4 regions of the Bradyrhizobium xenonodulans genome follow, and region 4 is predicted to be linked to each of the others. Evidence: predicted binding sites of a transcription regulator. Region 4 holds the regulator's gene; each other region holds the start of a gene.

Region 1 (3,178 bases), 150 kb from region 4:
CGCCTTTCAGCAATCCCCGCGCCGTCGCCAGCACCTCGGGCTTGTCGAGATCGCCGGCCTCGATCAGGTCGGGCTTGCCGATGCCGGCCGCCAGCATCGCAAGATAGGCGGCCGCGCCCGAATTGGACTGCGTCGCCGACGTCATCAGGAATTTCAGCTTGCCGCCCTCGACGGCCGCGAGGATGTCCTTGGCGGTTACCTTGGCGCCGATCCAGCCGAGCTCCTGCGCCTTGGAGCGGCGCACGCCGAGAATGACCGGCATCTGCACGATCGACTTGACCATCTTCACGCGCCGCGTCGTGTCGAACATGTCGATCCAGATCGAGGCGGCCGGCCACACCGCGTCGGCGCCGGGATCGCCGGCTTTCAGCGCCAGGGCGATGTCGAGCGAGCCCTGATAGCGCATGGTGCAGGTCGCGTTGCGCGACTTGCAGAACTCCTGCACCAGCGGCTCGAGGATGTCGTTCTCCGAACCCGACAGAATGGTGAATTGCGGCCCGGGCCCGCCGCAGCCCGACAGCAGCGCGGCCATCAGCGGCACTGCCGCGAGCAGCGCCAGCGGGCGCCGCAGGAAACGGAAAGTCCTCATGCGCGAGCCTTCATGCGGCAGCCCTTATGCAGAAGCTTCATCGAGAAACCGTTACAAAGTACGCATCAAGGCGCAGCCTTGGATATCGCGGTCTTCAACTCGTCCGTCAGCTCCGCCATCCGGTGCTCGATCTCGGCGCGCTTGGTGCGGCCCTGCTCCTGCACATTGAGCACGCCGGCGATGGTGTCGATCAGATCCCGGTTGGTCTTCTCCAGCGTCTGGATATCGACGATGCCGCGCTGCGACTGCTTCTCGATCTCGATCGCCTGGGTCTTCATCATCTCGGAAGCCTGGCGTATCATCTCGTTGGTCGCGTCGGTGACCGTCTTCTGCAGCTCCAGCGCCGACTTCTGCCGGTTCAGGCCGAGCAGCAGGATCATCTTCTGCTTCCATACGGGAATCGTCAGCTCGGTCGTGGCCTGCAAATTCTCGATCAGGGTCTCGTCGCCGGACTGGACGATGCGGATCTGCGGCAGCTGCTGGATGCCGATCTGGCGTGCCTGCTGAAGATAGAAGACGCGCTTCTCCAGCCGGTCGAGCGCCTGGACCGCATCCTGATAGGTCTGCGCGGCCAGCATCGCGTCGCTGCCCGCGCCTTGCGCCTTCGCAGCCCGCTCCATCTCGACGAGCTTGCCGCCGCGGAATTCCTCGGTGAACGCCTTGCCGGCGGCGATGTGCATATCGAGCTGGCCGAGCGCGCCCCGTGTCTGTTCATAGAGGTCGTCGAGCAGGGCGATGTCGCGGCGCAAGACCTCCTTGTTGCGGTCGAGCTCGACGCAGACGCGGTCGACCTGCGAGGCGACGTCGTTGAACTGCTCGGTGAAGCGGCGCAGCCGCGCCTCCGCCGACGAGAACAGGCGGGTGAGAAAACCCTTGTCCTTGAGGTCGGCGGGATCGAGCCCGCGGGCCTTGCCGAGGATGTCCGTCAAGAGCTTGCCGGTGGCGCCGAGCTCGCGGTTCTGGGTCTGGGCGAGAATGCGGTCGGCGAACTCGACCACCGAGCGCTGGGCCCGCTCGCCGAACGTGACCAGGCGCGAGCGATCCGAAATGTCGATCTCGGACTTGATGCGCGCGACCGCCGATGCGTCGGTCGGCAGGGCCGGGACATTGATGATTTCGTTCACCATTCGCTCCTTGGTTCTTGCCGGCGCAGGATAGCATGCCCCGCCGCTCAGGCAGGAAAGCCCGGCTCATCTGACAGATTGATGACAGCCTGTGGACTTGGTCGGCCGACGGGCCGTCCGCGTTCGGCCGTGGGACAAAATTTCACATTAAGTTCAATTCTTTACAGGGCGCGCGGCCTGCTGGATCCGGTGAGCCAGCCGCCAGGTTCGTGGTGGCGGTTGGTGCTGCCACGACGATTGACGGCAGGCGGTCAGTTGCATTGAATTGGTTGGCCTATCAGTTGAGCGATAACAAAGCAGTGGGGATGGAAACGATGGTGCGCAAGGTCGTGAAGCTGTGTGCGTGGCTTGTGGGTGCCGCGGCCGTGACGGGCGTAGGCGCCGCGTCGGCGGCAACGCTGGCGGAAGACGCGGATACGGTCTGCAAGGGGCTCATTGGCGGGGCCGACGCCGTGAAGATCGATTCCGCAGCCTTGCTGGCGCCATCGCAACTGGCGATCGCCGAACGCGGCCCGACGCCGTCGGGGCGCATCACGCCGGCCAATCCCGGCTTCTGCAAGGTGCTCGGCCATATCGATCCTGTCGATCCCAAGGCACCGCCGATCAAATTCCAGGTCAACCTGCCCGTCGAATGGAACGGCCGCTCGCTGCAATATGGCGGCGGTGGCTTCAACGGCGTGCTGATCACGGGACTTGCGCTGCCTCCCGCCTATCCCTTCGACAAGCCGTCGCCGCTTGCGCGCGGTTTCGTCACCTACGGCACCGATTCCGGTCACCAGACCAAGCAAGGCGAGCCGCCACAGGTCTTCGCGCTGAACGACGAAGCCTTCGAGAATTTCGCCCACCGCGCCTACAAGAAGGTGCGCGACGCCGCCGTCGCGCTGATGGAGCGCGCCTACGGCAAGAAACCGGAAAAAATGTACTTCATGGGCTCGTCTGAGGGCGGCCGCGAAGGCCTGACCATGGCGCAGCGCTACCCCGATGATTTCGACGGCATCTTCGCCCGCGTGCCCGTGATCAACTGGGTCGGCCTGCAGCATGCCGGTACCCGTTCGGGGCTGGTGACCATGGGTGAGGGCTGGATCAATCCGGCGCAGGTCAAGCTCGTGGGCGAGGCGGTGCGGGCGGCTTGCGACAAGGCCGACGGCTCCGACGATGCGCTGGTGCAGGATCCCGTCGCCTGCAAGGCGGCGTTCAAGGTCGAGACGCTGCGCTGTGCGGCGGGCCAGAGCGGCGATCAGTGCCTCACCGAGGCGCAGATCAAGGCCGTGAACACGCTGCACGCCACCTACACATTCCCCTTCGTGCTCGCCAACGGTCTCGACGACTATCCGGGCTGGGGCGTCTCGGGCGAGGACACGCCGGCGATCGGCCCGACCGGAGGCTGGACCGCCTGGTGGCTCGGCACCGCGCCGCCGGCGCAGCCGCCTGCGCCCAACAACGGCATCGCCTGGATCTACGGCGC
Region 2 (3,178 bases), 730 kb from region 4:
GGGCGACGAGAAGGTCACGCTGCGCGGTCTGGTCGGCGATCTGAAGCCGCGCCAGAAGCTGATCGCGGAGATCGTGTCCGGCGACGGCTCGTTGCAGCGCGTTTCGCTGCTTTGCCGCATCGATACGCTCGACGAGCTCGATTACTACCGCAACGGCGGCATCCTGCACTACGTGCTGCGCAAGCTCGCGGCGTAAAGCGCGGATTTGTGAACATTGGCTCACTGCGAAGTGAGTAGAAGGTTAAACGAAGGCGGCCTATCAAAAGGCCGCCTTCGCGCGTTTGCGGCACGCTTCAGATGGCCCCATCAGGCGGAAACCCGTCTCCGATGGTCTAATGTGCCGCGCCCCGTAAGACTACGGTGACCATCAGGCGATAAGCTTTCCCCCAACGAGTGACGATGTGTGACGTTAGACATGACTGGAATGATGGCTTCTAATCTGGTTACGCGCTGGTCCGGTGCACTCTGGTCGGGGGCACTCGGCATCTGTGCCATCGTCGCCGTCATCCGCCCCGCCCACGCCGATCCCCGCGCCGTTGTCGAATTGTTTACCTCGCAGGGCTGCTCGTCCTGCCCGCCCGCCGACCAGATCATCGGCGATCTCTCCAAGGATCCCTCGATCATCGCGCTGAGCATGCCGATCGACTATTGGGATTATCTCGGCTGGAAGGACACGCTGGCGGATTCGCGCTTCTCCGCACGGCAGCGTGCCTATTCGCGCATGCGTGGCGATCGCGAAGTCTACACGCCGCAGGTCGTGGTCAACGGCTCCACCCATGTCATCGGCAGCGACCGGACCGGCATCGAGAATGCGATCGGCAAGACCGACCGGGGCGTCGGCGTGATGAGCGTGCCGGTGACGATGTCGCTCTCGGGCAAGCAGATCAACGTCTCGGTGGCCGCGAGCAAGGAGCCGGCGGTCTCGCACGGCGAGGTCTGGATCTGTTCGGTCGCCAGATCGGTGCCGATCGCGATCAGCCGCGGCGAAAATCGCGGACAGCAGGTCACCTATCACAACGTCGTGCGCAACCTGCTCAAGGTCGGCGACTGGACCGGCCGTCCGGAGAGCTGGACCGTGCCGATCGAGAACCTCACGCGCGACGGCGTCGACGGCGCGGTGGTCTATGTCCAGGACGGCAGCCGAGAGAAGCCGGGTGCGATGCTCGGCGCGGCGTATACGTCGCTGCACTGATCCGAATTTCTCTCTTGCTTCGTACTCTCAATCCTCATGGTGAGGAGGCGCGCCAGCGCCGTCTCGAACCATGCAGGCCCGGCTGGCGCAGCGTGGCCTCGATCCTTCGAGACGCCGCTTCGCGGCTCCTCAGGATGAGGGGAGGGAATTTTTGCGCGGAGGTTCGGAAAAAGCGGGTCGCGCCGGAAACATCCCGACACAAACAAAAAAGGACCAACTCGCGTTGGCCCTCCTTGTCGCGCGTACAGACCCGATCCTGTTCGACCCCGGGGGGCTGGGGGCTGAGGAATCCGGAACCGAAAGGACCGGGTCAACGCACACAGGTCTTTTCGCAATGCAGGGCGGCGGGCGCTTGGCGGAAAAGCGGCGATCCTGTGATTCCTGCTAACGATCCCGTGACGGTTTGCCGCGACAGAGTTCCACTATTGCGTGTGCCCTGATTCGCAGCCGATTCGATCGGTTGAGTGGAAGAGGCTCTTGCGATGGGGGACGGTTGGCGCAATCATGCAACTGTCATGATCCGCGGTTCCGGGGACGGTCTTCGCGGACGCGGTCATGCTGATGCGACAGGAGGCGCTCCATGAGTGTGATGTCGGAGGATGCCGATCCGAGCGGGCAGCGCGCGGCGGCGCATCCCGTCGCTGCGAACGCCCAACCGAACCGGGTGACGTTCAACCGGCTCGAGCTGCATCGCATCCTCAATCTCTATGGCCGCATGGTCGCGGACGGCGAGTGGCGCGACTATGCCATCGACTTCCTCAAGGACCGCGCCGTGTTCTCGGTCTTCCGCCGCGCGTCGGAAGTGCCGATCTATCGCATCGAGAAGGATCCGCGCCTCGCGCGCAAGCAGGGCATGTACAGCGTGATCTCGGCGACCGGCCTGATCCTGCGCCGCGGCCACGAGCTCGAGCGCGTGCTGCTGGTGATCGATCGCAAGCTGGCGGTGGTGTAGCGCCACGAACGGTGCCGTAGAGTGGGCAAAGGCGCGCAGCGCCGTGCCCACCATCTCTCCTCAATCGCCGCGCTTGGTGGGCATGCTTCGCTTTGCCCACCCTACGAGACCTATTTTGTTGGTACCGTGCTCGCGCCTTCGCCGAGGTCGCGCTGCATCATCACCGTGTCCAGCCAGCGGCCGAATTTCAGCCCGACGCTGGGATGCGTGCCGATCATCTTGAAGCCGCCCCGCGTGTGCACGCCGATCGAGCCGGCATTGGCGGAATCGCCGATCACCGCGATCATCTGGCGGAAGCCGCGCGCCTCGCATTCGGTGATCAGCCGCTCCAGCAGCAACGAGCCGACGCCGCGGCGATGGAAGGAGGGGTCGAGATAGATCGAGTTCTCGACCGTGAAGCGGTAGGCCGGCCGCGGCCGGTAGGCGCCGGCATAGGCATAGCCGGCCACGCGTCCCTCGAGGATGGCGACGAAATAGGGATAGCCGCCGTCGACCAGCGCGCGATAACGGCGCGTCATTTCGGCGAGGTCGGGTGGCTCCAGCTCGAACGTCGCGGTGCCCTCGCGGACAGCCTGCTGGTAGATGGCGGTGATGGCGGGAAGGTCGGCCTCGGTGGTGGGCCTGATTTCAGGTGCGGACATGCGGGAAGATTAGAGCCTTCGCCCGGCCGCTGGAAGGGGCCTCGGCGTTGCCCTACCCGTCATTGTGAGCGCAGCGAAGCAATCCAGAAATGCATCTGCGGAGGGACTCTGGATTGCTTCGTCGCAAGAGCTCCTCGCAATGACGAGGAGAGGTCAAAGACCCAAACAAAAACCCCGGCCTTTCGGCCGGGGTTCGAGTCCGTTCTCTCATCCTGGCGCTTAGTCGCGCTGGCCGAGGAGCTGCAGCAGCAGCGTGAACAGGTTGATGAAGTTCAGGTACAGCGACAGCGCGCCGGTGATGGCCGCACGCTCTGCGATGTCACCGCCGGCCGAAGCGTAGCCGTAGATGTAGTCGTTCTTCAGCCGCTGCGTATCCCAGGCGGTGAGGCCCGC
Region 3 (3,178 bases), 2.3 Mb from region 4:
AGCACGGCGCCAGATTCTCGCCCTGCGCCTCACTGCAGCCGCTCTGGTACATCGCGACCGGGCCAAAGGTATTGTCGAGCTCGCCCGGCCCCCAGCTGCCGGCATGCAGCGGGCCGGAGACGAACTCCCAGAACGGCTCGAAATCCTGAAACTGCGCCTTGCTCGGATCATAATAGTGCGCGGCGGTGTAGTGCATATCTGCGGTGAGCCAGACGATGTTGCGGATGCCGGCGCGCTTGATGGAGGCCAGGAGATCGGCGATCTCATGCTCGCGCCGGTCGGGCGCGCCATTGCCGAGCGCGACGGCATCGAGACTGACGAGGCCGATCGGCAGGTCGGCCGCGATCACCTTCCAGGTCGCGCGCGACGCTGCAAGCTCGCGCTTTAGCCAGGCGAGCTGCTCGGCGCCGAGAATCCAGCCGCGGTGATCGTCGCCCTTGTTCCAACTGTCATCGCGAAAACTGCGCATGTCGATCATGAAGACGTCGAGCAGCGGACCGTAGGCGATCTTGCGATAGACCCGGCCCTGGCGCGCGCCGAGATCGCGGATCGGCATGAAGTCGAAGAAGGCGCGGCGGGCGCGCGCGACCAGGCGCGGGGTGCCGTCGTCCTCATAACCGGCCGCGTCATAGCTGCCGGTCGGCGACCAATCGTTGGTGACCTCGTGGTCGTCCCACTGCGCGAGCATCGGCACCTCGGCGTGGAAGGCGCGAAAATGCTCGTCGAGATGATTGTATTTGTAGTTGCCGCGGAATTGCGCCAGCGTGTGCGCGACCTCGGCTTTTTCCTCGGTCACCAGATTGCGCCAGGTCTCGCCGTTCGGCAGCTTCTGTTCGGAAGGGATGGTGCAGTCGGCGTAGATGTGATCGCCGGAGTGGATGAAGAAATCCGGGCGATTGTCGAGCATGGTGCGATAGCTGCGATAGCCACCGCGCGCGATGTCGATGCCCCAGCCCTGCCCTGCGACGTCGCCGGACCACACGAACGAGATCGATCGGCCCGCGGCCGGTGGGGTGCGGAAATGACCGGTGCGGCTTTCGCCGGCAATGCCCGTGGCGATGTCGTCGAAGCGCACGCGATAGAAGATGTCCTGCCCAGCCGGCAGATCGTTCAGCAGCAGTTTTGCGGTGAAGTCGGCATCGGGCAAGGCGTCGCGCGAAGCCGACGCAACGATGGTCTTGAAGCTCTCGACGGTCGAATACTCCACCTGCATCCGTGCGGGCCGGTCGGCGCGGGCCCAGATCACGGCAGAGCCGTCTGAGACGTCACCGGACTGGATGCCGCCCGCGATCTGCGGACGATCGGCGGCACGGCTGAGCGATGGCTTTGCTAGCGCGGCAACAGCGAGGCTGGAGGTCGAGCGGACCAGGAACTGCCGCCGGGTCCATGCGCGCGAGGCGCGGGGCGATGCCATTCAGGAAACCTTCGTCGAATCGCGACGGAAGGTGCCTGCGTCGTTTGACTCCCGGCTTACGGTTTCTTGACCCCGGGTCTACGGTTTTACGACGTGCGGATGACGTGCGCGGCTGCAGCGGATGCGAACGGTGCACCACCTCGCCCCGCTTGCGGGGAGAGGCGAAGAGAGTGCTGCGCCTCTAGCGCTGCCAGTTGCAGATGCCGCCGGAGCGGCAGGGCCAGGTCTGGATGCGGGTATCTCTCGCCTGCGCGTCGAGCGGATTGCCATGGCGATGGGTGAGCTTGGTGCGCGCTGCACCGCGCGGCTGCGTGCTCTTCGCACGCGCAACCTTCGGCTCGGCCGCGTGGACGCGTTCGGCGGCGACCTTCTTCGGCACGTCGACCGGCTCGGCGCGGGCCTGCGCCTCGTTGCCGCCCTTCGCCTCCAAAGCCACCGGCGCGAATTGCGTCTCGGGCCCGAGCCGCTTCGGCGACAGCACCGCCTTGGACAGATCGAGACTGAGATATTCGTCAGGCTTGTAGTCGTCGGCGCGCGCGATGCCGCCCCATGCGAGAACGAGGACGGCAGCAACAGCAAAATGAACGCTCTTCAGGACCACGGACGCCTCCTGAAATTGATTATTTAAGGAGTAATTTATCCCTATTTAGGAGGCGTCGGGCGCAATTCCAGCGGTCAAGTGCCGCATTGGTTAAGAAGTTTGGCGGTGTCAGGCGACCTTTTTCGCCATCGCCGTTCCATCCAGGAACCCCATCAACCGGCTTCGGATGATCTGGTCCGCCTCGGACATGATGCGATCGACGAGTTCCTTGCAGGAGGGGATATCGTGGATGAGGCCGGCGACCATGCCGCAGCTCCAGGCGCCCGCGTCCATCTGCCCCTCCAGCATGATCCTGGGATAGACGCCTGCGACCTGGTCGTGGATGTCGTCGATCTTCAGCTTGTCGCCCTTCTCGCGTTCGATCTCGATGAGGCGATCGACATTGGCGTTCTTCAGCACGCGCTCGGTGTTGCGCAGGCTGCGCATGATCAGGCGGGTGTCGAGCTCGGTCGCCGCGACCAGTGCGTTCTTCACATTCTGATGGACGGGCGCTTCCTTGGTGGCGATGAAGCGCGTGCCCATGTTCATGCCGGCCGCGCCCAACGACAGCGCCGCGACGAGGCTGCGCCCATCAGCCATGCCGCCGGAGGCGACGAACGGGATCTTCAACTCCTCCGCGGCGCGCGGCAGCAGGATCATGTTGGGAATGTCGTCTTCGCCGGGATGGCCGCCGCACTCGAAGCCATCGACGCTGACGGCGTCGCAGCCGATACGCTCGGCCTTCAGCGAATGACGCACCGAGGTGCACTTATGGATGACCTTGATGCCGGCGGCTTTCAGCGCGGGCATGTAGACTTCCGGGCTGCGGCCCGCGGTCTCCACCGCCTTGATGCCGCCTTCGACGATGGCCGCGATGTATTCCGGATAGGGCGGCGCCGCGAATGTCGGCAGGAAGGTGAGGTTCACACCGAACGGCTTGTCGGTCATGTCGCGGCAGCGCGCGATCTCCTTGGCGAGCAATTCCGGCGTCTTCTGCGTGAGGCCCGTGATGATGCCGAGCCCGCCGGCATTGGAGACGGCCGCGGCCAGCTCGGCAAAGCCGACGAAATGCATGCCGCCCTGGATGATCGGGTGCTCGATGCCGAACAGTTCGGTGATCGCGGTCTTCACTTAAAGTACCTCCCGGAATTTTGCTTGGGTTGGGTTCAGTCTAGCCGGACTTT
Region 4 (3,178 bases):
ACCTGGCGAAAACGGGGAGCAAATGCGGTGCTGCGCTGTTAGACATGACGGTCACTTGATGTTGCGGACGGCGTGAGCGTGCATTGCGCAACGCACCATCAACCGGCCCGGAAAACGAAACGTGCCGCCTTTTAAGGGCGGCACGCGGGAGCATCTTATGCTTGGCAAGACGGGTGTCAATGCCGGCCGGAAAGCCTCGCGAAACGCTGAATCCGTAGTCTTGCGGTGACGATTTTGCGGGATTTTGGCCACGGAACATGTGGAAGCGAGTCGGCGGACTCTTGCGCGTGAGTCACGCCATATTGTAGCGTTTGGCTTGTCAGATACGACATCTCGTGCGGAAGTTCTGATCTCTAAGTCCTCATGTACCGGCGTAAACGTTCGGGCGGCTCTCGGTGCCCGGCGAGCCTTAAGGGATTCTGGCGGCACGGGTTTTTCGAGGCTTAGGCATTCGCAGTGCAGCCCCAGGGTGGCTGGCGCGCGGCGAAGGAAAGGGTGCAATGACGGTTTTGACCTGGTCGGATGATCGCGTCGAGCAACTGAAGAAGCTCTGGGAGGCCGGATTGTCGGCCAGCCAGATCGCGGCAGAGCTCGGTAATGTCACCCGCAACGCCGTGATCGGCAAGGTGCACAGGCTCGGTCTGTCCGGCCGCGCCAAGAGCCCCTCGTCTGCTGCGCCCCGGCCGCGCAAGGCGCGTCCCGCGCAGCACATGATGCGGGTGAGCCGCCCGATCGCGCGCGGCAACACCGCGCTGGCGCAGGCCTTCGAGGTCGAGGTCGAGGCCGAACCTGTTACCTACGACAACGTGGTGCCGATGAGCCAGCGGCTGTCGCTGCTGGAATTGAACGAGGCGACCTGCCACTGGCCGGTCGGCGATCCCTCGAGCCCGGATTTCTTCTTCTGCGGCGGCAAGGCGCTGTCGGGCCTGCCCTATTGCGCCCAGCACTCGCGGGTTGCGTATCAGCCGGCCGCCGATCGCCGCCGCGCGGCACCGAAGCCGGGTCCGCGCTGATCACTGCACCAGACGACATCGTTCCGGCACAAACCAGGACGAGCGAGAAAAAGAAAAGCGCGCCACCCGGCGCGCTTTTTATTTGCCTGCTTGCAGCCGGCCTTACGTCTGCTCCGCCTTGGCAAACCGGTCGTCCAGCGCGTAACCGGCGCCGCGGACGGTGCGGATCGGGTCCTGCTCGCGGCCGAGATTGAGCAGCTTGCGCAGGCGGCCGATATGTACGTCGACGGTGCGCTCGTCGATGTAGATGTCGCGGCCCCAGACGCTGTCGAGCAGTTGCTCGCGCGAGAACACGCGGCCCGGATGCTCCAGGAAGAACTCCAGCAGGCGGTATTCGGTCGGGCCGAGATCGATCGGCCGGCCCGAGCGCGCCACGCGGCGCTTGTCGCGGTCGAGCTCGATGTCGCCGTAGGCCAGAACGGTGGCGAGCCGCTCGGGGCTTGCGCGCCGCAGCAGGCCCTTCACGCGCGCCAGCAGCTCAGGCACCGAGAACGGCTTGACGATGTAGTCGTCGGCGCCGGTCGCAAGTCCCCGCACCCGCTCGCTCTCCTCGCCGCGCGCGGTGAGCATGATGATCGGGAGCTGCTTGGTCTCGGGACGGGTGCGAAGCCGCCGGCACAGCTCGATGCCGGAGAGCCCCGGCAGCATCCAGTCGAGCACGATCAGATCGGGAATGTGCTCCTTGAGGCGGGTGTCGGCGTCGTCGCCGCGCATCACCGTCTCGACGTCATAGCCGTCGCCTTCGAGGTTGTAGCGGAGAAGCTCGGTGAGAGCTTCCTCGTCCTCAACCACCATAATGCGTGCGCCCATGGTGTCGTCGCTCCTTAAGTCTTCAAGTATTCGGGACCGTCGTGGCGAACGTCGTCATGTCGCCCTTCGGCCGCTTGTCGGTGATCGCCTGGCCCTCGATCATGTAGAACACGGTCTCGGCGATGTTGGTGGCGTGGTCGCCGATACGCTCGATGTTCTTGGCGCAGAACATCAGATGGATGCAGAACGAGATGTTGCGCGGATCCTCCATCATGTAGGTGAGGAGCTCGCGGAACAGCGAGGTGCAGATGGCGTCGACTTCCTCGTCGCCCTTCCACACCGCCATCGCCGCCGGCAGATCGTGCGCGGCATAGGCGTCCAGCACCGACTTGACCTGCTGCTGCACGAGGTCGGTCATGTGCTCGAGGCCGCGGAACAGCTTGAGCGGATGGAAATCGGTCTCCAGCGCCGCGACGCGCTTGCCCATGTTCTTGGCGAGGTCGCCGATGCGCTCGAGATCGGTCGCGACGCGCATGGCGCCGACGATTTCGCGCAAGTCCACCGCCATCGGCTGGCGGCGCGCGATGGTCAGCACGGCGCGCTCCTCGATCTTCTTCTGGAGCGCGTCGAGCTCGGCGTCGATGGCGACGACACGCTGGCCGAGCGCGACGTCGCGGCGGATCAGCGCGTCGACGGAATCGACGATCATGCGCTCGGCGATGCCGCCCATCTCCGCGACCAGGCGAGTGAGTTCCTGGAGGTCGGTGTCGAAGGCTTTTGCGGTATGTTCAGAACCCATGTCCCGTCTCCTCAGCCGAACCGGCCGGTGATGTAATCCTGCGTGCGCCGGTCGGTCGGCGACGTGAAGATCTTGCTGGTGTCGTCGAACTCGATCAGCTCGCCGAGATACATGAAGGCGGTCTTGTCGGAGACGCGGGCCGCCTGCTGCATGTTGTGGGTGACGATCGCGATCGTGTAGTTCTCGGACAGCTCCTGGATCAGCTCCTCGACCTTGGCGGTCGAGATCGGGTCGAGTGCCGAGCAGGGCTCGTCGAACAGGATCACTTCAGGCCGCACCGCGACGGTGCGGGCGATGCAGAGGCGCTGCTGCTGGCCGCCGGAGAGCGACAGGCCGGAGGCGTTGAGCTTGTCCTTGACCTCGTTCCACAGCGCGCCGCCGCGTAGCGCCTTCTCGACCCGGCCGTCCATCTCGGACTTGGAGATCTTTTCATAGAGGCGGATGCCGAAGGCGATGTTCTCGTAGATCGTCATCGGGAACGGCGTCGGCTTCTGGAACACCATGCCGACGCGGGCGCGCAGCAGATTGAGGTCCAGCCTGGGGTCGAGAATATTGGTCTGGTCGAGCATGAGCTGACCGGTGACGCGCTGGCCCGGATAGAGGTCGTACATCCGGT

Evidence for each region. The regulator PhoB, encoded in region 4, activates phosphate uptake and scavenging genes when phosphate is short. The targets are predictions, from matches to a motif close to TGTCATNNANCTGTCAT.
Region 1: the regulator PhoB is predicted to act here: its motif matches at 1,784-1,800, upstream of I3J27_RS36785 (toxic anion resistance protein).
Region 2: the regulator PhoB is predicted to act here: its motif matches at 1,693-1,709, upstream of I3J27_RS01890 (DUF2794 domain-containing protein).
Region 3: the regulator PhoB is predicted to act here: its motif matches at 1,503-1,519, upstream of I3J27_RS09385 (alkaline phosphatase D family protein).

Annotation. Positions count from the first base shown of each region.
Region 1 is NZ_CP089391.1:7,787,418-7,790,595, reverse strand. It holds gene I3J27_RS36790 (substrate-binding domain-containing protein) at 1-589, opposite strand, end outside; gene I3J27_RS36785 (toxic anion resistance protein) at 655-1,716, opposite strand; gene I3J27_RS36780 (tannase/feruloyl esterase family alpha/beta hydrolase) at 2,019-3,178, shown strand, end outside.
Region 2 is NZ_CP089391.1:388,608-391,785, forward strand. It holds gene acnA (aconitate hydratase AcnA) at 1-196, shown strand, start outside; gene I3J27_RS01885 (DUF1223 domain-containing protein) at 416-1,192, shown strand; gene I3J27_RS01890 (DUF2794 domain-containing protein) at 1,773-2,144, shown strand; gene I3J27_RS01895 (GNAT family N-acetyltransferase) at 2,255-2,785, opposite strand; gene I3J27_RS01900 (Bax inhibitor-1/YccA family protein) at 3,005-3,178, opposite strand, start outside.
Region 3 is NZ_CP089391.1:1,990,094-1,993,271, reverse strand. It holds gene I3J27_RS09385 (alkaline phosphatase D family protein) at 1-1,414, opposite strand, end outside; gene I3J27_RS09380 (hypothetical protein) at 1,596-2,015, opposite strand; gene I3J27_RS09375 (NAD(P)H-dependent flavin oxidoreductase) at 2,124-3,125, opposite strand.
Region 4 is NZ_CP089391.1:7,938,419-7,941,596, forward strand. It holds gene I3J27_RS37530 (aspartate aminotransferase family protein) at 1-46, opposite strand, end outside; gene I3J27_RS37535 (GcrA family cell cycle regulator) at 501-1,013, shown strand; gene phoB (phosphate regulon transcriptional regulator PhoB) at 1,116-1,823, opposite strand; gene phoU (phosphate signaling complex protein PhoU) at 1,846-2,562, opposite strand; gene pstB (phosphate ABC transporter ATP-binding protein PstB) at 2,574-3,178, opposite strand, start outside.